One region of the uncultured Bacillus sp. genome, then DNA from elsewhere that is predicted to be linked to it. Evidence: predicted binding sites of a transcription regulator. Region 1 holds the regulator's gene; each other region holds the start of a gene.
What was found. Region 1 encodes LexA, which represses DNA repair genes until DNA is damaged. Its sites were predicted from a motif close to CGAACATATGTTCG; they were not measured.

Region 1 (7,488 bases):
TTTGTTAACTTGCTTTCCTCTTTACCAAGCGGAGCACCGTGAACACCGGATGTGCCGGCACGGTTAGGTGAACCGAAACCGATTGTCGTTTTCACTTCAATTAATGTAGGTTTCTTTTCATTTTGGCGTGCTTTTTCGATAGCTGCTGTTAATTCTTCGATGTTGTTTCCATCCTCAACATAAAGAACTTCCCAATTCATTGCTTCAAAACGCTGTTTCGCGTTTTCAGAGAATGAACGGTCGAGATCTCCATCGAGAGAGATGTCATTAGAATCGTATAATACGATCAGACGGCCAAGCTGAAGATGGCCTGCGAGTGAAGCGGCTTCAGAAGAAATGCCTTCCATTAAATCACCATCACCGCAAATACTGTATGTATAATGATCGACTACGTTAAATGAATCGCGGTTGTATGTTTCCGCTAAATGGCGTTCAGCGATAGCCATTCCGACCGCCATGGCAATTCCTTGCCCGAGCGGACCAGTTGTCGCATCCACACCGGCAGTATGCCCGAATTCCGGATGTCCAGGTGTTTTGCTGCCCCACTGGCGGAATCCCTTAAGATCTTCGATGCTAAGATCAAATCCGCTTAAATGAAGCATGCTGTATAAAAGTGCTGACCCGTGTCCAGCAGATAAAACAAAACGGTCACGGTTAAACCAGCCAGGGTTTGCCGGACTAACGTTCATAAATTTTGTCCACAGCGTGTATGCCATTGGAGCGGCCCCCATTGGCATCCCTGGGTGACCAGAATTTGCTTTTTCAATAGCGTCTATTGAGAGTGTGCGAATGGTAGCAACTGATTTCTTTTCAATTGTATCCATAAAAATCCCCTTCCTTATGTGTTGTACCCTTACATCATAAATGTCTGACGACTTTTTCTCAACTGTTTCAGCTTAAATTCGAGAGAAACTTGTTGAATTTTGTCACATAAGAGTTTTGCTCATAGTATATGCAAAAGAGGAATACGATATTTCCGTATTCCTCTCATATTAGTGAAGTTTGTTATTTCTTTGTTCTTTTTTTAGCTTTTCTGGTGTTACATCATTGCCTTCTGGGTCAATGATTTTCACACTTTTTAACGTGTTTTTCATAGAAGAGCGAAAACCTTTCAAGTACTCTTGACGGAGCCTTTGCTGTTCGGCTTTTTCCTCTTCTGTCATAACGCCAGCTTTGGCTTTAGCAGCAAGTTCATTAATTCTGGCAATTTTAGCGTTTGAAATCATGTTAAACTCCTTTATTGCATTTTGTCTATATAGTACTAGATCAAAAAGAGTTTTACAACTGATTCACTCGGCTGTCTCATCATTCTCTATGTATTCCTGATACCGCCGGTGGACGGTCGCTTTAGACACATCATAGCCAAACCCTCTTAGCGTTGCCGCAATTTCTGCGAACGTCAGTTTATTCGCTCTTAGGCGGACGATCTCTGAGATTGGGACCTCTATTCTTTCTTTTCCGCTGTTTTCATGTTGGTTTTTCAGGTTTTTTTGCGGTTTAAAACCGTTTTTTACTGCACGCTTCATTCCCCGCTTGATTTTCATGTTGTGAATTTTTCGCTGATACTCTTCCACTATGCTGACGATCTCCAGCACCATCGAGTCAGCCTCCGATAACTCCAGTTCACCTCTGTGAGCCGTTGTATAGACTTGCACACCTTCTCTGTAGATACAATGGAGCAGGGCGATTTTTGCATTTCCCCGGCCGAGCCTAGTCTCATCCTGAACCAAAATAACATCGATTCCCGAATTCTTGATCTCATCAAGCAGCTCAAATACACCGTCCCGATCAATTTCATATCCGCTGGCTTTTTCAGAAATTACTTTGACGACTTCCATGCCGTTCTCGGCTGCAATGGCCGTTAGCTCCTCCATCTGCCGCTTTAATGATGTTTCCTGCTGTTCTTTATTTGTGCTTACGCGGGCATATATGAGTGCTTTCATTTTTTCTATCTTTCCTCTCTATCTTACAGTTGCCAATTCATATGCATCCTGATGCTTCTTTTTCAATGGAATCACCAACTCATCTCCCGGCTGGATATCAGACGTCTGCAGATGATTTTTATCAGCTACCCATTCAATAAAATCGTTTTTGTTTATCTTTTTTGTATCTGCTACCTGATCAGCAATTGACCAAAGTGTGTCGCCTTGCTGGACTTTTATTTTAGCATACTGATTAAGCTCCTGACCGCTGCTTGTATATGACAGCAAAAGGATAACCGCGCTCAAAATCACTGAGAATAGACCGACAAAAATAATAGATTCTTTACTCATGACCATAACCTCCAACAGGAATGTTTGTTCGCTTTTTTATAATTTCAGTATATACGAACAAACGTTTCTGTCAATTGTTTTTTCGAACCTATGTTTGTACTGTAAGGAAAATCATGCTATAATCTTCTTAAAATCGACGTTTTGAGGTGCGAAAAATGACGAAGCTATCAAAAAGGCAACTTGATATCCTCCGTTTTATTAAAGCAGAGGTTAAATCAAAAGGATATCCGCCTTCCGTGAGAGAAATCGGAGAGGCTGTTGGGCTTGCGTCCAGTTCAACTGTCCACGGCCATTTGGCCCGTTTGGAAACAAAAGGGCTGATCAGACGGGATCCGACAAAACCTAGAGCAATAGAAATACTTGATGAAGAAGTAGACATTCCGCAAAGTCAGGTCGTTAATGTACCGGTCATCGGGAAAGTCACGGCGGGATCTCCTATTACAGCAGTAGAAAATATTGAAGAATATTTTCCGCTTCCTGACCGTATGGTTCCTCCGGACGAGCATGTATTTATGCTGGAGATAATGGGAGACAGTATGATTGATGCTGGTATTCTCGATAAGGATTATGTCATCGTTAAACAGCAAAATATAGCGAACAACGGGGAAATTGTAGTTGCGATGACAGAAGATGATGAAGCTACGGTAAAACGTTTCTATAAAGAGGATACTCACATTCGCTTACAGCCTGAAAACCCAACGATGGAACCTATCATCTTGCAGAATGTCAGCATTCTAGGGAAAGTGATTGGCGTGTTCAGAACCGTCCATTAACCTATTGATCTATCAAATGCATGAAATAACCCCCTCTTCCTTTACGGAGAGGGGGTTTATTGTACAAAAAAGCAGGCTCGCCCTGACTTTTGGGTGCGAGCCTGAATAGGAGGAAAAAGAACATCATGTTTACACCATAATTATCCACCAAACAATTGTTGAAGTCAAGAAATTTTCTTTCCTTCAGGAAACTTTTATAAAAATATTGTCCGTTTAACACATTAGACGTTATCTCCTTAAAAATGTTTCATTTTCTTAGGTCGTGGAATGATGCAGCTTCATGTTATTTAAGGAGCGCGGCAATTGAAATTTAATGAAAATTTAGTACACAGTATAGTTGGTTCAACATTTCTAAAAAAACAGCTCACTTTTCTTGATCAACGTGAGCTTCAATCAAAATGTAAATACTGTATACCATAACTGCCCTTTACCCGAACACTTGTGCAGTTTTCTGAGTGTTCTTCTGCAAATATACGGTATCGGTGAAATGGATCGATAGAAACCTTATCCTGAGCACTAAAATCAAACCAGCTGCCGCTGAATTGCTTCGTGCTCAGTGTGGTATATTCTCCCGTAAGCCTCATTCGCTGAAGTTTAATCTCAACTGAACAAGTATTGGCTCCCAAGATCGTAAACTGATAGCCTAAAATATAGTCGATCGCCGGAACATCACTGATATTTTCCAGAACAAACGATTTTGTGCTGTCATTTAAAATAAAGTCTGTTTTGTGATCAAAATCTAAAGCTGACGCATGGGGACTGGCATTGCCAAAAAAACACATCAAAACTGCTGTTAAGCCTAAGATTTTTATTTTCAATCACATCCCTCCTTTACCATATTTTAACCTTACATAAGATTTATGTATATGTTCTGTGTAATATCAAGAGGTCGTTCAATCATAAAAATCCATATGTGTTTTATCCTGTTTATAATAACGAAGCCTGTCTTGAAGGGTTCCTGTATGAAATTCAAATTTGTGACCGTCTGGATCGGTAAAATAAATTGATTTTCGATCGCGTTCATCTCGTTCTCTGCCAGGCAGAATATTGACATGAAGCCTTTTTAATCTTGCTGACATTTCCTCAAACTCATGATCTTCAATAGTAAATGCAATATGGGTGTAAGACGCCATAATGTCATTTCTCGGAATGCCAGGTTCTTCATTAAGCGCAAGCCAGATGCCATTTAAATCAAAATATGCTGTTGTTTTTCCCTTAACCAGAAGCTTGGCATCAAACACTTTTTGATAAAAATCAATTGATGTATACAGATGAGAAACTGAAAATAATAAGTGATTGATTCCTTTTATCTTCACAAATCATTCCCCCTTGAAAGCTGATCATCCATATGTACGACTTTTTCCCAAAAAAGTTTCATGCAGTCAGCAAAAAATACCAGTGTAAACAACATCGGATTGTTTACAATAATGACTGTCGAATTGAATTACTTATGTTTTTGATAATTTGTTTACAGCTAAGGGTTTTCTTCAAAAATAACAATTTAGGTGGTCAAATGAAACATATCATTGCTCTTGCTTCAAAGGTTGCTTTCACTCTCGCCCTTTTATATGTGATTTTGGACAGAGTCTATCACGCGCCCTTTTTAAGTGTGATGTTTATTGCACTTTTCCTAGGTTTTGTTTCCTATCTATCCGGTGACATGCTCGTCCTTCCCCGCACAAACAATATTACAGCTTCATTAGCTGACTTTGGGCTTTCATTCGTTATTCTTTGGGTCTTTGTTTTAACCCAAACAAGAAATGATTTCCCACCGTTTGCAGCTGCTCTACTTTCCGCTGCCTGTCTTACTGTTTTTGAATACTTTTTTCATCGGTATCTGCTAAAAAATGTGCTGGATGAAACCTTCCGAAATGAACTGTCAGCCAGGGATAACACTCTACAGTATCAAACAGAAGCCGCAGATGAGCTGTTTCCTGACGTTACGAATGAGAAGCATGAGGAATAGGAGGCTTAGCGCCTCCTATTTTTCAGTAGCTATTATTGATAAAACGGGACATCACTTCTGTAAAATCATAAAACCTCTCATTTTGAGTAACAGATCTGCTTTTTAAAGAAAAAACGCCGAACAAAGATTTTCTAAAACCTGTGCTCATTTCTAACTGGATACTCAAACCTGTTTTTGATTTATTTGCGATGTTATTCGGACTTACGCCTGCATGCGGATGATCCATACCGAGCAATACAGCAGGAAAACCGGCATTTTGCAGTTTTTCAACTAAATCTGCCGCTCTTACGCGATCTGTACCGCCGACTTCGATCTGCTGATCTTCTTCTGCATATCCGTGCAATGAAATGACATATTCATGACTTCCCGTCATTTTCAGGGCCCGAGGCTCATCAAAATGCGTGCTCGTAAGATGCAGCACTGAGTTTCCTGACGATTTTAAGCCTTCAAATAAATACAACGAGTACTCTTTGCTGAGCTCTCTCGCTATTTCACTTGTCCCGCCTTCAATACCTCCTCCGTGAATGGCTAAAACAAGAAGAGGGCTGCCGGTTTCTTTCGTAACAATGCCGTAATCAGAAGGATCTTCATTGTTTTTTAATTCCTCAAAATTCTGATATACATCTTCAGCATATATTGAAGAAATCGGAGTAAATACCATAAAAATAAACAATATTTTTACAATTTTAAGAGTTGATGGAAAACGTTTGGCTATGTTACAATCAACATGCTTCAAGGAATGGAGCAAACGGCGGAGCAGGGATACTTTGGCCGGTTTCATCTACTCCGCCTCTAAGTCCAAATCAACAGGATGTCGGTTTCTTTGAGGCTTTAGCACGAATTTCTCGTCCTCCTTGTTAAATTTTTGTTAAATTCACAATATTATATACCATTAGCCCGGGCGCTGTTCTTCCCATTTCTGAATTTATAAAAGTAAATTGGCACCAACTGCCTTTTTCTCAATTCCCATATCAAACAAAAAAACGCACCTGCCCTTTGGCCTGTGCATTTTTATTTTCGTTTCATTCTTTGTTTCTTTTCTTTATTCAGTTTCATGATGTTTTTTTCAATTTTTCTTATTTTTCGCCTTTGCGGGATTGTTTTCACTTCATCATAAACAGCGATAAACCCGCTTAATGTCACTGTTGCAATGTAAAGGGCACGCTGTTTGATCATCCGGTCAGCGTGCGTATGATCACCCGCTTCTTTTTCCAGTCTTTCGGTTATGTCTTTATCAAACAGCTGATCGACATACACTTGTTTCATTCCCACTGTAAATCCCGCAGTCAGCCAAAGAATCAGAAAACAACTGATATAAAACATCATTAAACCTTCCTTTCCCATCTAGATGCGGCGCAGAATTGCAATGTCGCTGATCTGCTCACTAAGCAACTGGCTGACGAATCCTCTTCTTTGTGTTAGGTTCTTTCATTTGGACGGACAATATGTAATGATGTAATGTACAGTTAGAAATTTTATTCCAAACAGCCACATGTGATGAACAGCGGTTAATTTGTTGTCCTGCATAGCTTCTATCAGAAAGGTTTCAGATAAAGGCAGCGGACAAGTTCCCGCTCTTGTTTGCAGATAAATCCCCTCATCCCCGGCTCCGCTTTTTCTCCGCCTGCTTGTCAAAACCAGCTTCTCATGATGATGATAAGGTTTTAAAATGCCTGTCATACTGCTGAATGGAAGCGGTAGAGAAATGTTCATATACCCTTCTCCATTTGAACGATACACTGAATATAGAGCGGTAAAAATGGTTTCGTTTTTTTCATTTGTTCTGATCCAGGCACGCACTTTTTTTCTCCCGTCACTTTTCGAATGAACACCCTTTATCGTGCTGTACATCCTATACCAGTCAGGGTTCGTCGAGAGATGTATTTGGCCAGTTCTTCTGCTGAACCATTCGTAAACCATTGCAAGCGGCCGAAACCACGTGCTCCACGTCACTTTTGCTTTTATATCATAATCAATGGTTTGTTCATAAAACGAAAGAATGACCGGTGCCAGTTTTTCGGGTGAAAAATCTTTTGACCGAAGGCTTCCCATATCATCCACGAGCCCTCTGTACTGAACGTTATTTTCAGCTTGAATGTGAGCTAAAAAGTCTGTTCCAATCCTTCTTTTTCCGTAGATACGGCTGAATGTCTTTACGCTGTCTGCATCAAAAGGCTTCGGATCTTCTATTCTCCATCCTATGAGGGCAGGCAATATAACAAAAAACGCGTTAACAAAACCGTGAATCCAAATCATCTGATTAATGGTCAGTGTAACGTCTTGCCGAAATACACCAAATGAATAAATCATCGAGAAAGAGATCGTTATCATTAGAACGGCAGAAGAAAGCCGAATAAGAAATTTCCCCGTCTTGCTGCGAAAAGCTGTGGTGAACACCAAAAATGCGTGCAGATAAAGTGCCGCCATATAGATGCCAACCGCAATGACATCAAGTGTTTTTGAATATGTGATACCA
Region 2 (7,488 bases), on a different contig from region 1:
GAAGCGTCTCGACGTTTTTGGGGATGGTTCTTAAAAGAACTTGGCTATAAAGAGTATCAAAAATGGAGCTCAGGCATGAGTTGGAAGAAGGATTGTTTTTACCTTGTGATCGTGCAGGCGAAAGAGCAGTTTCTAGAGCCGGAATACCACAGATGCCGTGTTGGGCTGAACCATCTCGCATTTCATGCTGAATCCAAGCTTCAAGTCGACCTGATGACCGAAAAATTGATGGCAAAAGGCTATCGTGTGTTGTACCGAGACCGGCATCCTTTTGCCGGAGGAGACGGGCATTATGCAGTCTATTGTGAGGATCCGGACCGGATTAAGGTAGAGCTGGTTGCCCCAAGCGGTTAATTGTGATCTTCGGATAGGCTGTTAAGCTTTTTCTCAATGTGATCCAGCTGCGCTTTTCGATTCTCGCATACTTGAAGCTTGTAACAGCTGCAAAGATGACAGCGGTAAACACAATAAATACGAAAAGCTGAAACATCATATCGCCTATATTCATGTTCATCACCTCGTTGTTGCGGGAGAGATTGGTTCTCTCCCGTTTTTTTATTTAAAGCGGCTTTTCCAGCCTGGTTTGGTGTTTTGTGATTCCCATTTTCATCTGCCGATAGGCGAACGCTAAAAATGGCAGGCCGAGCAGGGTGATGCCGCTCAGAACAGAAAAAATAAAAATCGGCCGGCCAGCGCCAAATAGGTCTATACATATACCCCCGATCCAGGGGCCGATGACGTTTCCGAGTTGTGAAAAACCGATTGCCCCGAAATAAGTGCCTTTTAATCCTGGTTTTGCAATCTGGTCTACAAACAAATCCATCATAGAGAATAAAAGCACTTCGCCGATTGTAAATGTGACCACAATCATCACAAGTGACGAAACACCGTGTGATATGGTGAAAATGGCCATGCTGATACTAACCATCACATTACCGAGCATCAGGGAGCAAAGCGGCGAAAAACGTTTTGCGAAATGGACGATGGGAAATTGCGTCGCCAACACAACGATTGCGTTTAATGTCAGCATCAACCCATACAGCTTCGTTCCATTGCCGATCAAGGGGTTCTGCGCCATATACTGCGGGAATGTCGAACTGAATTGTGAGTAGCCGAAGGTGCATAGCGTAATGCCGACCAAAGCCATTGTAAAAAGATGATCCTTTTGCGTCACCATAAACGCTTCCCGCACGCTCATATTTCGGGGGTGGTCTGATGCTGACGATGATGGATGTTTTTTAAATTGGATGGCAAGCATGAGTCCGTATAGTCCGTAAATGACTGCAGGCACCAAAAAGGGTGCGGTCGATTGCGATGAGCCGAAATACAGGCCGAGCACCGGTCCGAAGACAACGCCGATATTAATAGCTGCATAGCGTAAATTAAAAACAAGCAGTCTCGTTTTTTCTTCTGTCATATCAGACAGCAAGGCCTTTGAAGCAGGCTCGAACAGTGATTTGCAAAGACCGTTTAATGCGTTTACCACAAAAAACATCCAGAGATGAGATGCCGCCGCAAATCCTGCAAATACTAGCATCCAGCCGAAAATGGACACTAGCATCATGTTTTTTCTGCCGAATTTGTCCGAGATATATCCGCCGTAAAAGCTGGCAAGGATGCCGACTGATGAGCTTGCGGCGATAACCAGCCCTGCATAGGAAGCAGATGCGCCTTGGACGGCTGTTAAATAAATGGCTAAAAAAGGAATGCTCATCGATGTTGCCATTCTGCCGAAAATGGTTCCGATTATAATTGTCCAGCTGATGGGGTGGATATCTTTCCATTTCTTCATGAATCATATTCTCTCCTGTATGTAAGAATCTTTTTCTATCATATATGAAAAAATTCCCTTCTCCAATGGAAAATTCGAAATGTTTTGTTATTGACATTTACTATAAAACATGTCTGGATTGCAATATACCATGTGGGGAGGATGGACGGGGCTGACGGAGTTTCCATCGTTGGCATTGAGGTTAAAGCATTCGGAAGGAAAATGACGATATGTCCGGCGCTTATGTCTGTGGTGAAAGCACAATATTAATTGATGCTGGAATGCCGGGGCATTTTAAAGCGATTCGGCAGAACATGGAAGCAAACGGACGGCCGTTGGCAGTGATTTTGACCCACCAGGATGTGGATCAAGTTTCGGAGATGCTCAGTGATGCCGGACATAGGTTAAAATTTAAGCTGAAAACCGACATTAGCCGCAGAACAGAAGAAGCGGCCGTGTCTCTTCTGAATGAAAATAAAGTGTATGACACGCTTGAGAATAGACAGTTTTGAGGGGCTTTACGTTTCTGGCCTGCGATTAAGAGAACAGCCCTTGGTTTGTGACATAGTCATAAATGATATCTTCTATATGCGCATGCAGATCCTCATCGGGTTCTTCATTCCGTCTTTCTTCTAAGGCTGCTTTCAGGCTTTGTTTTTCATACGGGCTTAACGGATCTATGGCAACATTTCTGCCGTATTGACGCAGTGCCTGTCCCATCATTTTTTCGACAAATTTCTCCATCATGACTCTCCTATCTTTATGTTTCGCTTTTATTCTACTAAATGTTTTTCTTCTCTCAAACCCTTGGATCATATTTTCTGTCAGACAAGAATCATTTACCAGTATAAATCGAACATACTTTCGCATATAATAGAAAAACGAACATAAGTTCTTTTTAGAGGTGTGTATGATGAAAGAAAAAGTGATTTTTCTCGTTGACATGCAATCGTTTTATGCATCTGTAGAGAAAGCGGAAAATCCACATTTGAAAAATAGGCCCGTCATTGTTTCGGGTGACCCTGAAAAAAGGGGCGGAGTCGTATTGGCTGCCTGCCCGTTGGCGAAACAAAAGGGTGTGGTGAATGCTTCACGGCTGTGGGAGGCGCAGGAAAAGTGCCCTGAAGCTGTTGTGCTCCGGCCCCGTATGCAGCGGTATATTGATGTATCACTGCAAATTACGGCCATTTTAGAGGAATATACAGACCTTGTAGAGCCGTATTCCATCGATGAACAGTTCATGGACATTACAGGCAGCCAGAAGCTGTTTGGGACGCCGGAAGAGATCGCACAAAGCATTCAGGGCAGAATCATGCGGGAGATCGGTGTTTATGCGCGGGTCGGAATCGGTCCTAATAAAGCGCTAGCCAAAATCGCGTGCGACAATTTTGCCAAAAAGAATAAGAACGGTATTTTTACCTTAACGAAAGAAAATATGAAAACCGAAATGTGGCCGCTTCCGGTGGGCAGCATGTTTGGTGTTGGGAGCCGCATGAAGCATCATTTAAACCGGATGGGCATCAGTACGATCGGCGGGCTCGCGGCTTTTCCGCTCGATCTTTTAAAAAAGAAATGGGGCATTAACGGCCACGTGCTGTGGATGACGGCGAACGGGATCGACTATTCTCCTGTGTCAACTTCATCTCTGGACGGACAAAAGGCGATTGGCCATGGAATGACTCTCCCGAAAGACTACGAACACTTTGATAAAGAAATCAAGATCGTACTGCTGGAGCTGAGTGAAGAAGTGTGCAGGCGAAGCCGAAACGCCGGAGTAATGGGACAGACGGTGTCAGTGAGCTGCCGGGGTGCTGATTTTGATTGGCCAACGGGCTTCAACCGCCAAGTGAAGCTGGCGGAGCCGACGAATTCTACCCAGGATGTATATGAGGCTGTATGCCGGCTGTTTCTTACGTTTTGGGACGGGAAGCCTGTCCGCCGCCTCGGGGTCAATCTGTCTCAGCTCTCATCTGATGACATATGGCAGCTCAATTTATTTCAGGATTATGCAAAGAAAATGAGCCTTGGCTATGTGATGGACGGCATTAAAAGCCGGTTCGGCGATACAGCCATCATCAGGGCGGCGTCACTGACAGCGGCAGGCCAGGCATTTGAACGTGCGGCTAAAATAGGAGGGCACTATAAATGAATGACCATTTAAAAAGAGGCAACATGCTGTGGGAAGGGAGCAGGATGTTTCTGCCGGAACATAAACAAAGCCTGCTTGAGAGAAAACGCCATAAACAGAAGCTGCAAAAGCCGATCCTTGATCCTGATAAGCTGGAGGAAATGAATCAAACGCTTTGCGCCGCGATGGAGTTTGCTCAGAATGTCACTGTCAGCTGCTTTCAGGACGGTGAAATTGTCCGCTGTACCGGGAAAATCTGCCGGTATGAAGAGTTTGAAAAAACAGTATGGATAAAAGGAGACGAGGATCAGCTTTATAAGCTGAAACTTAATCAGGTGCTTGATATTGTGCTGTAACGTTTCTCCCTCCTGCATTGGAGGGAGAAATATGTGTAAAAATATCAAACATTGTTCCCACGGCAATCTGGAAACGTATGATACAGGAAAGAAGGCATTTACAATTCCAGTCAGGCAAAATATAATTTTTATATTGTGAGAAAAAAGAGCTGACATTCGTTTTGCCAGACGGAGGGAGATCAAATCGTAATGGATATTCGAACAATCACGTCTTCAGATTATGAAATGGTAACGTCTGTAATGAATGAATGGTGGGGCGGCAGACAGCTGAAAGAAAAATTGCCGAGACTATTTTTTGAGCATTTTCAGGACACAAGCTTTATTACATCTGAACATAGCAGCATGACCGGATTTTTAATCGGGTTTCAATCGCAATCAGATCCTGAAACGGCATACATCCATTTTTCCGGTGTGCATCCAGATTTCAGAAAAATGCAAATTGGAAAACAATTATACGATGTCTTTATTGAAACGGTAAAACAAAGAGGCTGCACGCGGGTAAAGTGCGTCACTTCACCGGTGAATAAGGTATCAATCGCGTATCACACCAAATTGGGATTTGACATTGAAAAGGGCACCAAAACGGTAAATGGCATCTCAGTGTTTGCAAACTATGATGGCCCCGGCCAAGATAAGGTACTGTTTGTCAAAAACATATGAGGGGGAAATATGATGGATTTTTTATCAAAAACACCTGAGCCACCTTACTATGCAGTCATTTTTTCATCTGTCAAAAGCGAAAATGACACAGGATATGGAGAAACAGCGGAGCGGATGGTATCGCTTGCGGCGGATCAGCCGGGATTTTTAGGCGTCGAAAGCATTCGTGAAGCGGATGGAAGGGGCATAACGGTTTCTTACTGGGACAGTATCGCCGCCATTAACCACTGGAAGCATCACACTGAACATCAAGCGGCAAAAGAAAAAGGAAAAAGCGTTTGGTACGAGTTGTATGCAGTCCGCATCGCAAAAGTCGAGAGGCAGCGGCTGTTTTCAGGAGAAGAGAAATGATTGAATTTCTTGAGCATAAGGGAGACATCACAGCGCGTGAGATTATTGCCGTGCAGCAGCCCGCCTACATAAAAGAAGCGGAGCTTATCGGTTTTGACGGTATTCCTGCCTTACAAGAGAAGGCGAAGGATATTCAAGCATCTCATGAACAGTTTGTGGGATATCGGAAAGACGGCAAACTGATCGGTGTCATTTCATATGAGATAAACATGCATCATCTCACCATTTGCAGGCTTGTGGTGCATCCCGACGGTTTCAGAAAAGGGATTGGACGAGCACTTCTGCAATTTGTCATTGATCAAAACGAAGACGCTGAGAAAATCGAAGTAGTCACAGCCGAGAAAAATACACCAGCCGAGTCGCTCTATACACAGGCGGGATTTCAAAAGGCAGAAACCGTCAAAGCCGCGGAGGGTCTATTGCTGTCTGTTTTTCATTTGTATCCGCAACGAAAAGTTGAAGTTGTTCTCTACAACGAAAAATGGGCAGAATGTTTTGATGAAGAAAAAGAACGGCTGAAGCTTGTGTTCGGACCGGAGATCATTGCTGTTCATCATATTGGAAGCACATCAATCCCGAACATGGCAGCAAAGCCAATCATTGATATATTAATTGAAGTCAGAAGCATTGAAGCGATGAGCCAATATGATACACAAATGAAGGCTATCGGTTATACACCGAAAGGGGAAAACGGCATAGCTGGCAGACGTTATTTCCAAAAGGGCGGAAATAAACGCACCCATCATGTCCATATGTACGAAAAGGGAAACCCTGCTATTGAAAGGCACCTGTTATTCAGAGATTATCTCAGAGCTCATCCACAAATAGCGGAAGAATATGCCCTTCTCAAAAAACAGCTGGCTGCCCAGCATCCGGACTGCATCAATCAGTACATACAAGGGAAAGATGATTGGATCAAGACTGCAGAAGAACATGCAAAGCGGTGGAAAGAAGGCAGAAACAATGCGAATGGAAGCGTTGTATGCTACAATTGCGAAAATGATGAAAACGGGGGTCTCACCTTATGAACATACATGTGACAGATGCAGCAAAACAGGCACTGCAGCAGGCATTTGACGCCAACCCGGGAAAAAAAGCCCAGCTTCGTTACGATGCAGAAGGATGCGGCTGTGCGGTAAGCGGTGTACCGACAATCTGGCTGGCTGAAGAATTAACGGGACAGTGCGAGCAGCTGGAAACGAATGGCATCCCGCTGTATATCCAATCATCGCAAAAAGTGTTTTTTGACGATCAAATGACGATCGATTACAATGAAAAAGCCAAAACACTGGCGCTGAAAAGCCCAGCTGAAATGCTCAGCCCCAGAATGAGCATATTAGTAAAGTAGGGAGACACGAAACGTGGAACAAAAGCTGAAGGCAATGAAGAACACAGCACAAAATAAAACGTGGGTATCCTTCCTAAATCAAAACCATCCCTATACTTTGCTCCACTGGTCAATTGGAGGAGCAGAATCCGTCAAAAAAGATGTTTGGCTATTGCAGGATGAAATGACATTCGAAACGCAGGAGTTTACAACGATAGATCTTGCGATTGAATGGATCAGAGAAAATATGGATGGCATTACCGACGTTTTGTGAAATAAAAAAGCGAAGAGCCCGAAGAGGCCTTTCGCTTTTTTATTATGGAAAGAAAATCCCGGGCTAGGTCTAAGGTTCCGAGTAGCTTCCAGCGTGGTGCTAGCGATGTTTGCTTAGCCAACCAAAATATCTGCCGTAGGAGTTGTGAAAGAAAAAGTTGTCGAGATTATCGAAGTAACAGCGTGCAAAGCCACATCCATATGTTCATGGGCACTCTGCCAAAAGAAGAAAAATCATTGGAGTGTCGTAAAAAACTAAGAGGGTTTTGACGTTATAGAGGAAGGAGTGAGAGTTATGGCTCACTCTTTTTTTGTTTAATTGTCAACAACTTCATAGTGGGAAACACTAGGTGTTACGGGCTGTTATGGTTATTCGTTGACATTATGACAACACTTCTATATCATTATACCGTCTTAGTCTTTAGGCTGAAGATTGATAAGTTTTTAGTGTGAAAGGAGAACAGGATTGTGGAGGAACAAAAGAAAAATCAGCTAGGAGCGCTGCTGAAAGAGCATTTACGAAAAAGGTCTTTATCATTAAGGGAATTGAGCGAACGCACACAAATTGATAAAGCAACCATTTCGAGAATCATCAATGGCAAAAGAAAAGCAAACCTGAACC
Region 3 (7,488 bases), on a different contig from region 1:
TGCACATTATCTGACACCCTCCAATCTATGATTCAGCTCGTACGCTGCTCCTTTGATAATCACTAAATAGTCGCTGCACATTTCGTAGATTCTCGTGCCGAGCGCTTCATCGACCCGTACAAGTGTTTCAATCGTCAGCTCGCTCGAAAGCAAAATTGGTTTATGATTTAAGTAGCGGTAGTTAAGTACCGAATACATTTGCTCTAATTGCCAATCTGTGGCGCGCGGTTTGCCATTAACCGGTTTAAACAGATCATCTATGAACAGTACATCTGCCTGCTTCATCCGGCTCAGCTTCGCTTCCAAAAGGTCAAAGTCATTTTTTAGATCGGTAAAGCCTTCCACGAACGGAAAATAAATGACCGGCACATGGCGTGTTCTCATTAATTCATTGGCAACAGCGGTCAAAAGGTGCGTTTTCCCTGATCCGGGCTGTCCTAAAAGGGCAATGCTGTTTTTCCGGCTCTCCTTGATTTGTTCATAATCGGCCACATACTCTTTTGCGCATTCAAACGCGTCTTTTATGGCCTGCGGCTTTCCCTGCGTGCGGAATTCTCTGAAGCCCAGCTGTCTGAAGGCGTGAGTAATCTCGCTGGCACCGAGCAGCCGCTTCACTTTCCGTTCTGCCATGCAGCTGCACATTGTCCAGACTTCCAGGCCGTTCTGCCGGATGAGATAGCCTCCCTGATCCTTGCATCGCGGGCAATCATACCGGCTTGCGTCTGATTCGGCCGGTTTGTCCGCCAGTAATGGACGTCTCCCTCTTCGCAGCTCCTCTAAAATTTGCTCGATTGTTCGTTTTGTCATGTCTTTCCATCCTTTCATGTTGAATTGCGGTATTGTTTTTGGCCTGCTGCGCTAAAAATCGGTCTTCAATGAATTTTGAGCAGTAGCGAAAGGCCTTGATTGTTTCTGAAGCGGCGGTTCGCCGGTTTTCAAAGGCTTGAAAGCATTCCTCAAGCCATTTGATTGTTTGTGTTACAGGAACACCGATGGCGACAATACGGGCGATGGCTTGATAATCTCTGGAGGAAGGATACACGGTGCGTCCTTCTTGAGCCGAACGTAATTGTGTAAACCGCTTCGCAATGTGATCCACTGCATCATCAGCAGCAGTATTTATATTTGTTTTATCTTTATCTGAGCGGACGTCTGTGTCCGGTGCCTGCGGCGAAAATGGCCGTTCCTTTATGCTCCGGTGTGCAGTTTTGTCCGATCTGAAGCTGAATTTTTTGGAATGCTTTACAGAAATCATCAGTCCGTATGGCGCGCGGACAGCTTTTATGTACTCATGGGTTTCGAGAAGTTCCAGCCATCTTCTGACGGTTTTCTCACTCACCCCGAAAACAGCCGCCATTTCTCTCGCTTTTAACGGCTTATGACCGAGTACGATTCCCCAGCTTACGCCGTCTTTTTTAATTTCTTTTGTTGTTGCGCTGATGAACCAGAGAAACAGCCATAGCGCCGGACCAATTTTGTCATAATGTTCTGAATTCAATAACCCTGAATACGTAGGAAAAGGATAGCTTTTATCGGTTTTCATTGTATGCCGCTTCTCCTTTTAACATCATGTATGTTTGAAACTGTTCTTGCGTTTCAAAGTGGAACACCGGAAGTCCGCATGCCGTAAACGAAATGGTGCCGCCAGATTGTCCGAGATGGCGCTGATCTATGGGATTTTCACTAAAAACAATTTGGATGGGATACATGTGATATCACTCTCCTGATCTGTTTTGATACTTTTCGTATCAACTGTTACCAAGTATAAACGATACAAACTGTATCATCAAGTTATTTTTGATACTTTTTTTATCATAACTTTATTTTGATACAGATTGTATCTATAATCATTAGTAACTTAGGGAGTTTAAAAAAGAGAGGTCATAGTATGATAGGCAGCAGATTGAAGAGTCTCAGAGGGAAAAGGACACAGGAAGAAATCGCATCTCATATCGGTGTGTCGCGGGCACGATATTCCCACTATGAAAACGGGCGAAGCGAACCTGATTACGACACACTCCAAAAGCTGGCTGATTACTTTCAAGTAACGACTGATTACTTATTAACAGGGAAAGACAAAAAATCCGATGACGATATGTTCTCAGATCCCGACTTGCAGGTAGCATACCGTGATATGCAGGATTTTTCCCCAGAAAGCAAACAGCAAGCCATTGAATTTATCAACTATTTAAAAGAAAAAGAGAAAAACCGGAAACCGAAAAATAAATAAATATTTCTCTGTTCTCTAAAACATATGAAAAATAGACCGATATAAAGAAAAAAGTGTTTATTTTTTTAAGAAAAGGGAAAGATTTCAACACACTTTCCAGTCCTATTAGGGCTTTTCTTTCTCGCTAAAAACAGAACACACGTTCGAAAGGGAGTATTCAATTGGGCGATTACTTATCACATCTGGAGGAATACGTAAAAAATTTATACAGCCGGCTGGGCATCACCTCCCCCCATCACATTGACATGCTGAAAATCGCAAAGGATCTGGATATTTGGGTTCATTTTGAGGATATGGGGAGCATGATGGTTAAATACGATGGCATGTACAGTATCGTATTGAATCAAAGAAAATCACGAGAAGAGCAATGGGAGGATTTTGGCCATGAACTGTGCCACGTGTTAAAGCACGCAGGCAATCATTTTCAAATGAACAAGCTCTTCAGGGAACTGCAGGAATTTCAGGCGAATCAATTTATGTACCACTTCTGTGTGCCAACCTTTATGCTGTTGCAGATGGAACTGCCGCAATGGAGAAGCCAGGCGCTTGCCACAATCGCGGGGGTATTCCGAGTAACAAAGGAATTTGCTGAAAAAAGGCTTGAAATGTTTGAACGGCGTAAAGCAGGTATTCAATTTCAGAAGCGGCTCGCTTACTTATTATCACACAAGCGGCCAAATGTGTACGAGGAAGACGATCAGCAGCACTTGCAGGTCGCTGAAGAAAAAGCGTTATATCATATCGGCAAATATAGCTGATCAAACACGGGCTGGGAATATAAATCCTCAGCCCGGCAGAAAAACTAACATTTTGACATTGGGGGAACTGTATTATGCACCCACATAGGCGCCGGTTTAAGGTGAGGCGCAGGCCCGAACGCAATCGGAGCGGGAATATACCTGAACTCGCCCCGGCCGTCAAAAGCTTCACCATGAGCCCATCTGCCTTGTGAGCTTTCATCCCCTCTGGAGAAGTTAAACAGGTCATAGGCCACTTCCCGCTTTTCGAGCTCACGCGGGAATGTCGTTGGAACGACAATATCCCGTTCTCTTTCTTCCAGCTCTTTAATGGCCGCATACCACATATTTTGATGATAAGTATCCCTTGCAATCAAAAATGACAGCATATCCCTTACTCCAGGATCATCGGTCATCGCATACAGCCGGGTCACCTGAAGGCGCCCTTGTGATTCCGCATTTAAATTTGCGCGGAAATCCGCCAGCAAATTCCCGCTTGCAATAATGTATTTTGCATTCCATGGATAGCCCTCACTATCTGCTGGCATTGCACCCAAACCGGACACAATCGCATGCTGAGGATTCATTCCTGACATCACTGCTGCAATGGCGGGGTTGCTTTTATAAGCATCCTCCTGTACATCGGCTGGTGCATTATCCAGAAGCCTGGAAATCATCGTCGCCAACATTTCTACGTGTGCAATCTCTTCAGTACCTACGTCACATAACAAATCTTTATATTTGGCGTCCGCCCTGCAGTTAAAGCCTTGAAACAAATATTGCATCATGACACTGATCTCACCGAATTGGCCGCCCAGTATTTCCTGAAGCTTTTTTGCATAAACAGGATCGGGACGTGCTGGCTTTGCTTGATATTGAAGCTCTTTAATATGATAAAACATATTCATTCCTCCCTACACTTTCGCACACCCCCAGCGTATGAAGGAATAGGCCGATCGTGCAGGTCCCGTTATATCTATTCATAAAAGCCAAGCTTAACGGCTTCCACATATCGATAAAACAGATCGTTTTGTGTGTAACTTTCTTCACGGCAGCCAAAATTGCGGAATAACGCCTTTCGCTGTGCCGTGCTTACTTCCAATTGCAGTCCCATTTCCCTCTTCGTCCGATTGACAATATTTTTCGGATGGACACCTGCCAACCGGTCTTTCTCACTGGTGAGCTCGGCGCTAAAGCCCGCTTCATTCAGCTGCTCACAAATGCGCTTGGCTTTTTTACGGTCCGCGCCTCCGACCAATGTATGCGGAGTTTTTGGATCATGATACCCATGAAATGCTAATGCGTAATGGTGGGCATTCACTTTTTCTAAAGCCAGCGGCTCGTCAAAACGAGTGCATGTCAGGTGCAAGGAACGGTTGTTTCGCTGCTTCACACCTTCGAACAAGTAAATGGAACATTGATCGGAAAATGCCCGCACCAGCTCACTGACGCCAGGCTCAATTCTGCCGCCGTGGGGACCGAGGACGATAAACTCACTTTCTTTTTTCTCCTCATAAATAATCCGGTACTCCGATTCAGAAGCAGAAAGGGCTGCAAAGTTGTCATACATATCTTTCATTTTGAATGCTCTCCTTTACCAGTCAGCACCAGTTTACTCTACTCACCTATGTATGAAAACCTTTTTTATAGTATGATTTGATAGAATACGTATTAGGAGGTATATCATGGGATTTATTGATGGATTACTTGGCAATGCGTCAACTCTGTCAACGGCTGCGGTGAAAGAAGAGCTAGGTCATATTTTACTCGATGGTGAGAATGTCGATGCCGCGTTTAAATTGGTTCGCGATTTAATTGTCTTTACTGACAAGCGGCTTATTCTTGTAGATAAGCAGGGAATCACAGGAAAGAAAACGGAATTTCAATCGATTCCGTACAAAAGCATTTCTAGATTCAGCGTGGAGACTGCCGGCCGCTTTGACCTTGATTCAGAGTTGAAAATTTGGATCTCCGGCGCAGAACTTCCCGCTGTCTCAAAGCAGTTTAAAAAAGACGAAAGCATTTATGATATTCAAAAGGTTCTTGCCGCAGTTTGTATGTAAGAAAAAAACGGAAGCTTGGCAGCTTCCGTTTATTGATTACAGCTTTTCCTCTATTTTCGCTTTCGTTTTCGGACCGTAAATGCCATCTGCCGTTAATCCGCTGACAGACTGAAAACGTTTCACGGCATTTGCTGTTTTCGGGCCATAAACGCCGTCAACGCCGTGATTTTTTGCTCCTTTATCAGGGTAAAAATAAAGGGCAGCTAAAGCAGTCTGCACCTGCTTTACGTTTGTCCCTTTCGTTAGCGGGCTTGTCACTTTGATCACTCCCGATGGGAGCGGATAGGAAGACGCGGCATGGCTTTTAGAAGAAGTTGCCGCCTGAGACAGTTTAATCACCTGTCCGACTTTGATGTGATCAGGGTTGGTGATATGATTTATGCTTTGCAGCGTTTTCACACTGACACCATGTGATGCGGCAATCCCCGACAGTGTATCGCCTTTTTTCACATGGTATTCAGACGCCGAAGAAGAGGCTGAAGCCTTTTTCGCTGACACGACTCCGTTTAATTCCTTTTCAATTGCCGCCTTCACTTGATCCCAGCGCCCCTCTGATAAAATACGATGTGGGCAGTACTTTCCGCTCCAGTCCTGATGCTTTCTCACCCGGTCTATTCCCCAGCCGCGCTCTTTCAAAAGCTGAGCGACGAAAGAAATCGCCAAGGCTTCGGCCGCCTCATATTTTGGCCCTCCCGATTTGCTGTAGCAAATCTCAACGCCGATTGATTTGCGGTTTCCTGTACCGTTTGTGCCGTCACCCGTGTGCCAGGCGTTTCGGTTTAGCGGCAGACCCTGAATCACCTCTTTATCATCCACCGCAAAGTGAAAGCTTGTCGAGCTGGTGTTCCCAATCATATAGCTGATTTCATTAGCCGCTGACGCATCGTTTGCCGTGTTGTGAATGGTAATATATTCAGCGGACATTGCATTGGGGCACTTCAGCGCGTATTTTGCTTCAGAAACTAAATTTTTCTTCACTTGAATGCTCACCTATCATCTCTCCTTTTTATTTTTTCATAAATAGGTGGCATTCGTAGGACGAAAAGCTCATATCATCCGTCACCGGTTTATGGATAATTGTGTTAAACTGAAGTTCGATAGGAGGGGGATAAGATGAATACGTACTTAATGCTGACAACGAGAACAGATCAATTCAAACAGAAACATGTAGCCGGCCACTATGAATTTTTGGATCGCTTACAGGCAGAAAAGCGCTTAAAACTGTTCGGGCCATTCAGCGATGCCACAGGCGGAGCCTACGTCATCGAAGCAGGTTCACTGGAAGAAGCGGAGGAAATCGGACATGCAGATCCTCTGGTGACAAGCGGATCTTCTATGCTGACCATAAAAGAATGGAAGCTGAAATAAAAAAGACCCCTGAGGGTCTTTTTTGTCATCATCATGTTTGATTGCGTGCCGCAATGTGGAATGTTTTCCCCTCTGTGTCTGCTGTTTCTCCTGCATGGACCATCACCTGAGTAAAGCTAAACCCGATCGCAACGAGCAACAAACCTGACATCCATTTAGATTTCATATAAACAATCTCCTCTCTGGATTTGTTTTTGTGCGTGCACCATTTTCTCATAAAATGAAAGTGCTTTTTCGGGCTGTCCATTTTCTATATAGAATTGGGCAGCATCATGCGCCAGCTCTTCAATATAAGGATACAGCATATGTTCTTCAAGAAATTGAAAGGTGTGTGAGACTGATTCTGTGTCAATGTTTTTTCCGTATAACGCATGTAAAAATTGAAAAAGCTCCACGAATAATTCATCACTGTATTGACGGGCGATTTCCAATCCTTCACGATACTGTTTTTGCGCTTCGGCATCATTTTTTTGTTTATACAGAACCTGTGTTAAAGAGTAGATAGAATGCGGAAGATTATCGAACTTTTCCGACTTGCAAATAGAAACAGATTTCTCAAAGTATTCGGCTGCCTTTTGCAGTTCACCCATTTTCTCATAGCAGTTGCCGAGGTTGTACAGGGCAGAACTGATCAAGCGGGGATTGCCTTCTTTCTTTGCAAGGTCTAAAGCCAGTTCTAAGTGGGGCAATGCTCTTTCTGGATACTGCATATCATCATAATTTCCTGCAATAACGAATTCACATTGGATTCTGCGGACGGTGTACGTTTCATACATTTGGTACGTTTCTAATGCCTGAACGGCGTAGCTCATCGAAACATAGGTTTGTTTTAAATTGTAAAAAATTTCAGCCATTTTAAAAGCGAACTCGGCCTTCTCAATATCATCCGAGACGAGGGCAAGATTCTTTTCTGCCCGTTTATAATACATCATGGCACTGACAAACATTTTCTGCTTAAATTCATACATTCCTCGAAAAAAATTAAAGTAATACTCAAGAAGCCCTGTCAGCTTGTACTGATTCCCTTCAATGTCTTCTAATAATTCTGAAAACTCTAGCTGCGACGTGTCCTCTCCAAAAGGCTTAATGT
Region 4 (7,488 bases), on a different contig from region 1:
AAATAACGGTCGTGAGAAACAAGAATCACAGTTCCTCTATAACTTTTCAGCTGTTGAATGAGAAACTGCAAGCTTTCTTCATCAAGGTGGTTTGTCGGTTCATCTAATAGTAAAAGGTCTGCATCCTCTGATAGTCCCTTCGCCAGCCGTGCCTTCAGTTTTTCACCACCGCTTAACTGTTGGAAATCCCGAACGGGCACACGCCATTTCTCCAGTAATTTCTTTTCGGCAGGCGTCTGTTCCTCAAAGGAATACGACGCGGTTTCCTGTTCAACCAACGTCATTTTTAAATCCTGCCTAAGGATTTGTCCCTGTGCAGGAGCTAAGTCATTGTGTATGAGGTGCAGCAGCGTAGATTTCCCAGCGCCGTTTTTGCCGATAATCCCAATGATATCTCCCTGCTGAACACTGGCATTTACGTTTTTAAAAACAGTCATATCCTTTACTTCATAGCTGACATTTGTTAATGTTACGATCTCTTTCATTCATATCCCTCGCTTTAAAGGGAGAATAAAAAAATCCTCCCAAATGTGTTGGAAGGATTAGCCGCGCCTGTGCATGATCAAATAAGCTATTATTCATAAATAGCAATGTCGTATATATAGAAAATGGGCAGACTAATCCTATTTTTTCTGATTTGAAATATTGATTTCAAACGGTAAAAATAAGATTAGTTAATCATTGTCCACCCATCATCCCTTCTTGTTTTGATTACACACACTATAGCATAACTTCAAATTCAAAAGCAAAGGGCATTTGTCGTTTTTTTCATCAAAAAAGCTCCTGCTCTTATTTCTGAGGCAGGAGCTGCGAATCTTATTGATGCTTCGCTTTTCTCACTTTATAAATCACAATCAGCAAAATAAACCAAACCGGCGTGACAAATAAGGAAACGCGAGTATCCTGAGCCAATGCCAGCACAACCAGGATAAACGCCAAGAACGCAAGAATCAGGTAATTTGTAAACGGATAAAGCGGAAGCTTAAACTTGTTTGTTTTTGCTAATTCAGGTCTTGTTTTACGGTATTTCATATGGCAGATGACTGTAATACCCCAAATATAGATAAAGCAGACGGTTGAAATGCTTGTGATCAGGGTGAATACGCCTTCTGGCATGATGTAGTTTAACGTAACACCGATTAAAATTACGATAGCTGAAAAGAACAACGCATTTCTAGGTACTTTACGCGGAGTCAGTTTTGCCATTGATTCAGGCGCATTGTTATCTTTCGCCAGAGAATAGACCATACGGCTTGTACTGAATACAGCGCTGTTGCATGCTGAAGCAGCGGATGTCAACACAACAAAGTTGATAATGCTTGCTGCCCCGACGATGCCAACTGCGACAAACACCTGTACGAATGGGCTTTCGCTGGGATTGATGACATTCCAAGGATAGATGCTCATAATCACGAGAAGAGCACCGATATAGAAAAGCAACACCCGGACAGGGATATTGTTGATCGCCTTAGGGATTACTTTTTCAGGGTTTTCTGTTTCACCGGCTGTCAGTCCGACCAGCTCAATGCCGACAAAGGCAAACACAACCATCTGGAACGATAGGATAAACCCGTGCATGCCATTCGGGAACATGCCTCCGTGGCTCCAGAGATTTGTGAAACTGGAGACCCCAGAGCTTGTGGAGAAACCTTTAAAAATCATTACAAGGCCAATGACGATCAGTGCCAAAATGGCAATGACTTTAATTAACGCAAACCAAAATTCTAATTCTCCAAAAAGCTTGACGGTTGCCAAGTTCATAATCAGTAATATAATCAGAGCGATTAAGCCGGGCACCCATTGCGGCACACCCGGGAGCCAATATTGAGTGTAGAGCCCGACGGCTGTCAGATCAGCCATTGCAATCGAAATCCAGCAGAACCAATAGGTCCAGCCGGTGATAAAAGCTGCCATATCGCCTAAATAGTCTTGTACAAAATCAACAAAAGAGTGATAGTTCAAATTCGATAACAGCAGTTCACCCAGAGATCTCATAATTAAAAAGCAAATGATCCCTGTGATCATGTAAGCAAATAGAATAGACGGTCCAGCAAAATGAATCGATTTTCCGGAGCCGAGAAATAAGCCCGTTCCAATGGCTCCGCCGATGGCGATGAGCTGGATGTGCCTGTTTTTCAAGCCTCTCTCCAATTTTTGCTGATTTATATTGTCTTTCGTCATGTCGTCTGTCACTTTGTGTGTTCCTCCATTGAAAAATTGTTTATTGAGTCAGCAATATATTTTTAATGATTATTATAACACTAAAATTTATATCTTTTTTACTATACAGAAAATATGAAAAGAAATTTTAATGTTTTTGAACGTTCCATCATAAAAAAAGCGGCTCAATTTAGGAGCCGCTTTCTTTTATGCCATTTCAGTTTTTTTCATGTACAGGTAGAGCCCATAATCTGTCGGAGCAGATGCGTATCCTGTCTGCCGCAGCATTGCTGTGATATTGCCGCGGTGATATGTCCCGTGATTGACAACGTGGGGAACCAGCTCAGAAACAGTCGTTTTCATGATTCCGCCTGAGGGGTTTTTAATCTGGAGGGGCTTATTGAGCTGTTCTTTTTGCTGTAAAAATAATGTATAGCGCTCGGATAACGTCAGAAACAGGGCTTCCATTTCCTCCATTTCTTTTGCCTCTGTCTGTTCTTTGAGCTGTTCAGCTAACATCAAAGCATCGGTCATGCTTTTGCCGGAAAACACTTCAATCCAGCCGAGATCAGAAAGATAAACATGAGACAACACATGGGATATCGACGGAAACACGCTTTGAATCTCTTGGCGGTACACCTCTTTTGGAAGCTCTTTTAATCGGTTGAATATTTGCTGATTGGCCCAGACGTTATATTCATACAATGTTAATGAAAAATCTGACATGTTCATTTTCCCCTTTCGTGTTTCTGATGTCTATTATACACGAACGAGCGTTCTCTTTTAGATGTTCATAAATAAAATTTGTTGACAGATATAGTTTAGGGGAATAAACTATTTGACATTGATCATAAAGTTTAGAGGGGTAAACTATAATGAGGAGGGGAAGATGTTGAATGAACAAAAGCTATGTCAGGCGATAAACCTGTTTGTGGAAGTATTACTTGAAGGGACAGAGTTTGTGCATCATGAAATTAATCAGGATGTCTTCAAGAATATCTCAAGGGAACAGGCAGACTTGTTAAAAATTTTAAAAGTCAAGGGGCCAACCTCTCCCGGCAGCCTAGCCATGTATCAAAATGTCCATAAAAGCGCGATTTCTAACAGACTGAAAAAGCTGCTCGATAAGAGATTGGTTGAATGGGATGACTGTCCGGCGAAAAGTGATAAGCGCTCTAAGCTTATTAACATCACAACCAGCGGTGAAACCATACTGGAAGAATTAGATTCAGCCATTTTTAACGCTCTCAAAGAGTTGATCGATGATATAGATGAGAAACACTTAAATTCTATCATAGAGATATTCACCATTCTAAAAAGCAAATTTAAAGGAGGAGATTCTGCAGAATGAGAGCAATCATCAAATTCAAGTGGGCAATTGCAGCGGTTATATTAGCACTTACCGTCGTTTTGAGTTTGTTTTCTCCGAACTTAACGGAGCTGGCCAATCAAAAGGGGCAGGCCCAGCTTCCTGCAGATGCTGTTTCAGAAAGAGCAAATGCCATTTTAAAACAAGCGGGAGAAGACAATAATTCGATCAGTATCGTCTTTACATTAGATCACGCTTTGAAGAAAGAAACAGAGGATCAGCTCCGGAAAATGATCGATAAAGTCAAAAAGATCGACGGTGTAGAAGAAGTAACGTCTCCACTGACAGCGGAAAAAGAAGTCAAAGACCAATTGATTTCAAAAGACAAGAAAACGCTTCTTATTCCTGTCACGATTACAGGTTCTGATAAAAAAGCGGAAAAAATCGCGGATGACATTTATAAAATCGTTCCTGATGATTTGACTGCATATATTACGGGAGCCTCTCTCATCAATCAGGATTTCGCTCACAGCTCAGAGGAAGGGCTCAAGAAAACGGAAGTGATCACAGTCTGCTTGATCATCGGTTTACTGCTGATCGTGTTTCGATCTGTTGTGACGCCTTTTATCCCGATTGTAGTTGTCGGTTTCTCTTATCTGATCAGTCAATCCATACTGGGCATCCTTGTGTACAATGTTGATTTTCCTATCTCGACGTTTACGCAAACCTTCTTAGTCGCCATCCTGTTCGGGATCGGAACAGATTACTGCATTCTGCTTCTTACCCGATTCCGTGAAGAGTTAGCAAACGGGCATGACAAAAAAGAAGCGGCGCTTATCGCTTACCGTACAGGGGGAAAAACCTTATTTATCAGCGGATTTGCGGTATTGATCGGATTTTCCGCCTTAGGATTTGCAAAGTTTGCGATTTTCCAATCTGCAGTAGGAGTCGCAGTCGGTGTAGGGATCTTAATGGTCATCCTCTATACACTGCTTCCATTATTTATGGTAACGTTGGGTGAAAAATTATTTTGGCCTTCTAAGAAAGTGCTGTCGCACAGTGACAACAAATTATGGGCGTTTCTCGGCAGGCATTCTGTTGTGCGTCCGTTTCTGTTTATTGTCATCACGGTGATTATCACGCTACCGTTCATTTTGACCTATGATGACCAGATTTCATTTGATTCGACTGCGGAAATCAGCAGTGATTATAAATCAGTAAAAGCTCTCGAAGCCATCAAGGATGGATTCGGTGAAGGGAAAGCGTTCCCGATCAATGTTGTCGTGAAAGGAGACAAAGATCTTACAACAGCTGATACAATCCCTTATCTCGGAAATATCAGCAAAGCGATCGAGAAAGTCGAACATGTTGACTCTGTCATGACCATCACGCAGCCGACTGGTGAAAAAATCAAAGATTTATATATTGATAAACAGCTAGGCTCGGTTTCAGACGGACTGGATAAGACGGTAAAAGGAATCGCTGATGTCCAAAGCGGTTTAACGGATATAGAAAACGGGTTGAATCAAATGGCGGGGCAAACCGGCTCAGCCTCAAATAGCAGGTCCGGCGGTTCACTGGGCGATGCGGCAGACGGATTGGGCAAAATCAATCAGCAGCTGCAGCTCGTGAGCAAACAGATTTCCCAAACCGGCAATACTGCACAGACTGTGCAGCAGCTTACGGCAATCAGCGGACAGCTTGGACAGATTCAAACCGGACTTGAACAAGCGAATCAGCAGCTCTCAGGCCAGCAAGCACAAGCCGGAACGCTGACAGAAAGCCTGCAGCAGCTTGCCGGGGGCGTGAAGAGTGCAAATGATGGCCTGACGAAAATCTCTGACGGCATTACAGCTTCCAGTGATATGTTAGAGGACATGAGCAAAAGCTCAACCGTAAGGGATACAGGCATATTCATTCCTGATCAAGTCATGAAGGATAAAGACTTTAAGAAGTCAATTGACCAATATTCCTTTGCAGACGGCAAAGGCGTACAATTAAGCGTCGTCCTGGACTCTAATCCTTATTCAGAACAAGCCATTACAACAATAAACCAAATCAAAAAAGCTGTAGCAAACGAAGTTGACGGCACTCCTCTCGAGGATGCACAGATCGTATACGGCGGGGTCACAAGTGTAAATGCAGACTTAAAAGAGCTGTCCACAACGGACTTCTCCAGAACAATGGTGATCATGATTATTGGCCTGTTTATCGTGTTAACGATTTTGTTCCGTTCAATGATCATGCCGATTTATATGATTGCGTCACTGCTGCTGACGTACTATACGTCGATATCCATAACAGAATTAATTTTTGTAAACGGCTTAGGAAACGCAGGCGTCAGCTGGGCAGTACCGTTCTTCAGCTTTGTCATCTTGATCGCATTAGGCGTGGATTATTCGATCTTCTTGCTGGACCGATTTAAGGAAGAGGTGCACCTCGGCATTGTGCAAGGTGTTGTCAGATCAATGAGCAAAATGGGATCCGTCATTATTACGGCGGCCATTATTTTGGCCGGAACGTTCGCGGCGATGATGCCTTCAGGTGTCAATACGCTGATGCAGGTGGCAAGTGTCATCATTATCGGGCTGCTGCTTTACGGCCTTGTCATTCTCCCGCTCTTCATTCCGGCAATCATCATGACTTTTGGCGAAGGCAACTGGTGGCCGTTTGGCAGGAAGAAAATCAAAGAATAACAGAGAGAAGAGTGATGAATTGTTCATCACTCTTTTCTTCAGATTGTTAATAAAAAGAGCCCAGAAAATAGGTCTGGGCTCTTTGTTTTATTTCCATTCTGCAATTTTATCAATCGGCAGACGGTAGGAAGCATAGCCTTCGTCTGCTGCTTTTCCGATAGAAAGAAGCATGACCGGTACATAACGTTCTTTATCTAAACCGAATGTTTCCGCGATGTTTTCTTTATCGTATCCGCCGATCGGGTTTGTATCATAGCCGTGCGCACGTGCAGTAAGCATCAGCTGCATTGAAACAAGACCTCCGTCAATCAGGATCGTTTCGCGGTTCACCTGTGCCGGAAGCTTTTCAAAATGAGCGGTCAGAGCGGCGATTTGTCTGTCTTTGACTTCCTGCGGCATGTAACCGAGTTCCACGGCTTTTGAATAGATTTCTTCTAAGTAGTCTCCATTGTTCATATCTGCAAATACAGCGATGACGGCAGATGATGTTGTGACTTGAGTTTGGTTAAAGCTTGCAAGCGGTGCGAGCTTTTCTTTTCCTTCCGGGCTGTCAATGACGAGAAAACGCCATGGCTGCGCGTTGACAGAAGATGGAGCAGTTGTGGCTTCTTCTAAGATTTCTGTCATTTCTTCTTTGCTGATTTTCACTGTCGGATCATAGTTGCGAATGGAACGGCGTCCTTTCATAATCTCCATAAAATCATTTGTTTTGATCATGTTGATACACTCCTCTTATGCTTCAATATTGTCTATGTTGTTCCGCATGCGCGCCAGCACATCAATGAGCAGGCGGCGCTCTTCTGCACTTACATTTGCGAGCATTTCCTTCATGAAACGCTCCTTTTCTTTCTTAGAAGTCTCGATTCGCTCTCTTCCTTGGTCTGTTAACCGAACAAGGGTGATGCGATTGTCCTCAGGCTTGCGCCGTCTTGATACCATGCCTTTGGCTTCCAGCTGTTTTAGGTGTCTAGTGACGGCTGCGCTATCTATATTTACTTTCTTTTGAAGGTCGCTTTGACTGATCTCATCTGCATGATAAAGCAATGACAGCAATTCCAAACGAGATTGGCTGATGCCCGTGCATGCCTCGAACTTCACGCCAATCACCTTGTTCACGCCTTGCAGCTGATATAAAATCTCGGCTTCCTCTGAACAAAATGATGCCAAAACCCATCCCTTCTTTCTTGTCAAACCTATTAATTGATATATCAATGATTGACACGTCAATTAATATACAACGAATGATTTCATCTTGCAAGCCATTTGCACATATGAAAAACCCCCCAGCGATTTAAGCTGAGAGGTTGTTTGTCACCCTTGCGG

Region 2: a site for LexA is predicted at 2,625-2,638, ahead of Q5C82_RS10940 (DNA polymerase IV). Genes of this name have one in related genera too.
Region 3: a site for LexA is predicted at 2,363-2,376, ahead of Q5C82_RS05805 (ImmA/IrrE family metallo-endopeptidase). Genes of this name have one in related genera too.
Region 4: a site for LexA is predicted at 2,927-2,940, ahead of dinB (damage-inducible protein DinB). Genes of this name have one in related genera too.

Annotation. Positions count from the first base shown of each region.
Region 1 covers NZ_CATYRA010000002.1:238,201-245,688, reverse strand. The annotation lists gene tkt (transketolase) at 1-824, opposite strand, end outside; gene Q5C82_RS04775 (DUF896 domain-containing protein) at 993-1,226, opposite strand; gene Q5C82_RS04770 (recombinase family protein) at 1,290-1,943, opposite strand; gene yneA (cell division suppressor protein YneA) at 1,962-2,279, opposite strand; gene lexA (transcriptional repressor LexA) at 2,429-3,046, shown strand; gene Q5C82_RS04755 (hypothetical protein) at 3,436-3,864, opposite strand; gene fosB (metallothiol transferase FosB) at 3,940-4,362, opposite strand; gene Q5C82_RS04745 (YndM family protein) at 4,560-5,012, shown strand; gene Q5C82_RS04740 (poly-gamma-glutamate hydrolase family protein) at 5,035-5,793, opposite strand; gene Q5C82_RS04735 (membrane protein) at 6,024-6,338, opposite strand; gene Q5C82_RS04730 (YndJ family protein) at 6,441-7,488, opposite strand, start outside.
Region 2 covers NZ_CATYRA010000005.1:279,904-287,391, forward strand. The annotation lists gene Q5C82_RS10915 (VOC family protein) at 1-354, shown strand, start outside; gene Q5C82_RS10920 (hypothetical protein) at 323-508, opposite strand; gene Q5C82_RS10925 (MFS transporter) at 560-1,792, opposite strand; gene Q5C82_RS10930 (MBL fold metallo-hydrolase) at 2,002-2,283, shown strand; gene Q5C82_RS10935 (YqzH family protein) at 2,309-2,515, opposite strand; gene Q5C82_RS10940 (DNA polymerase IV) at 2,682-3,920, shown strand; gene Q5C82_RS10945 (YolD-like family protein) at 3,917-4,255, shown strand; gene Q5C82_RS10950 (GNAT family N-acetyltransferase) at 4,445-4,915, shown strand; gene Q5C82_RS10955 (antibiotic biosynthesis monooxygenase) at 4,925-5,266, shown strand; gene Q5C82_RS10960 (GNAT family N-acetyltransferase) at 5,263-6,294, shown strand; gene Q5C82_RS10965 (iron-sulfur cluster biosynthesis family protein) at 6,291-6,614, shown strand; gene Q5C82_RS10970 (YqkC family protein) at 6,628-6,867, shown strand; gene Q5C82_RS10975 (helix-turn-helix domain-containing protein) at 7,335-7,488, shown strand, end outside.
Region 3 covers NZ_CATYRA010000003.1:12,889-20,376, forward strand. The annotation lists gene Q5C82_RS05780 (hypothetical protein) at 1-7, opposite strand, end outside; gene Q5C82_RS05785 (ATP-binding protein) at 7-807, opposite strand; gene Q5C82_RS05790 (hypothetical protein) at 707-1,543, opposite strand; gene Q5C82_RS05795 (hypothetical protein) at 1,530-1,709, opposite strand; gene xre (HTH-type transcriptional regulator Xre) at 1,889-2,230, shown strand; gene Q5C82_RS05805 (ImmA/IrrE family metallo-endopeptidase) at 2,392-2,988, shown strand; gene Q5C82_RS05810 (manganese catalase family protein) at 3,033-3,869, opposite strand; gene Q5C82_RS05815 (poly-gamma-glutamate hydrolase family protein) at 3,944-4,546, opposite strand; gene Q5C82_RS05820 (PH domain-containing protein) at 4,653-5,030, shown strand; gene Q5C82_RS05825 (N-acetylmuramoyl-L-alanine amidase) at 5,067-6,020, opposite strand; gene Q5C82_RS05830 (YciI family protein) at 6,144-6,398, shown strand; gene phrA (phosphatase RapA inhibitor PhrA) at 6,430-6,564, opposite strand; gene rapA (response regulator aspartate phosphatase RapA) at 6,554-7,488, opposite strand, start outside.
Region 4 covers NZ_CATYRA010000014.1:65,535-73,022, forward strand. The annotation lists gene vmlR (ABC-F type ribosomal protection protein VmlR) at 1-485, opposite strand, end outside; gene Q5C82_RS18715 (amino acid permease) at 817-2,193, opposite strand; gene dinB (damage-inducible protein DinB) at 2,368-2,886, opposite strand; gene Q5C82_RS18725 (MarR family transcriptional regulator) at 3,053-3,511, shown strand; gene Q5C82_RS18730 (MMPL family transporter) at 3,508-6,165, shown strand; gene Q5C82_RS18735 (nitroreductase family protein) at 6,253-6,882, opposite strand; gene Q5C82_RS18740 (MarR family winged helix-turn-helix transcriptional regulator) at 6,898-7,392, opposite strand; gene Q5C82_RS18745 (helix-turn-helix domain-containing protein) at 7,477-7,488, opposite strand, start outside.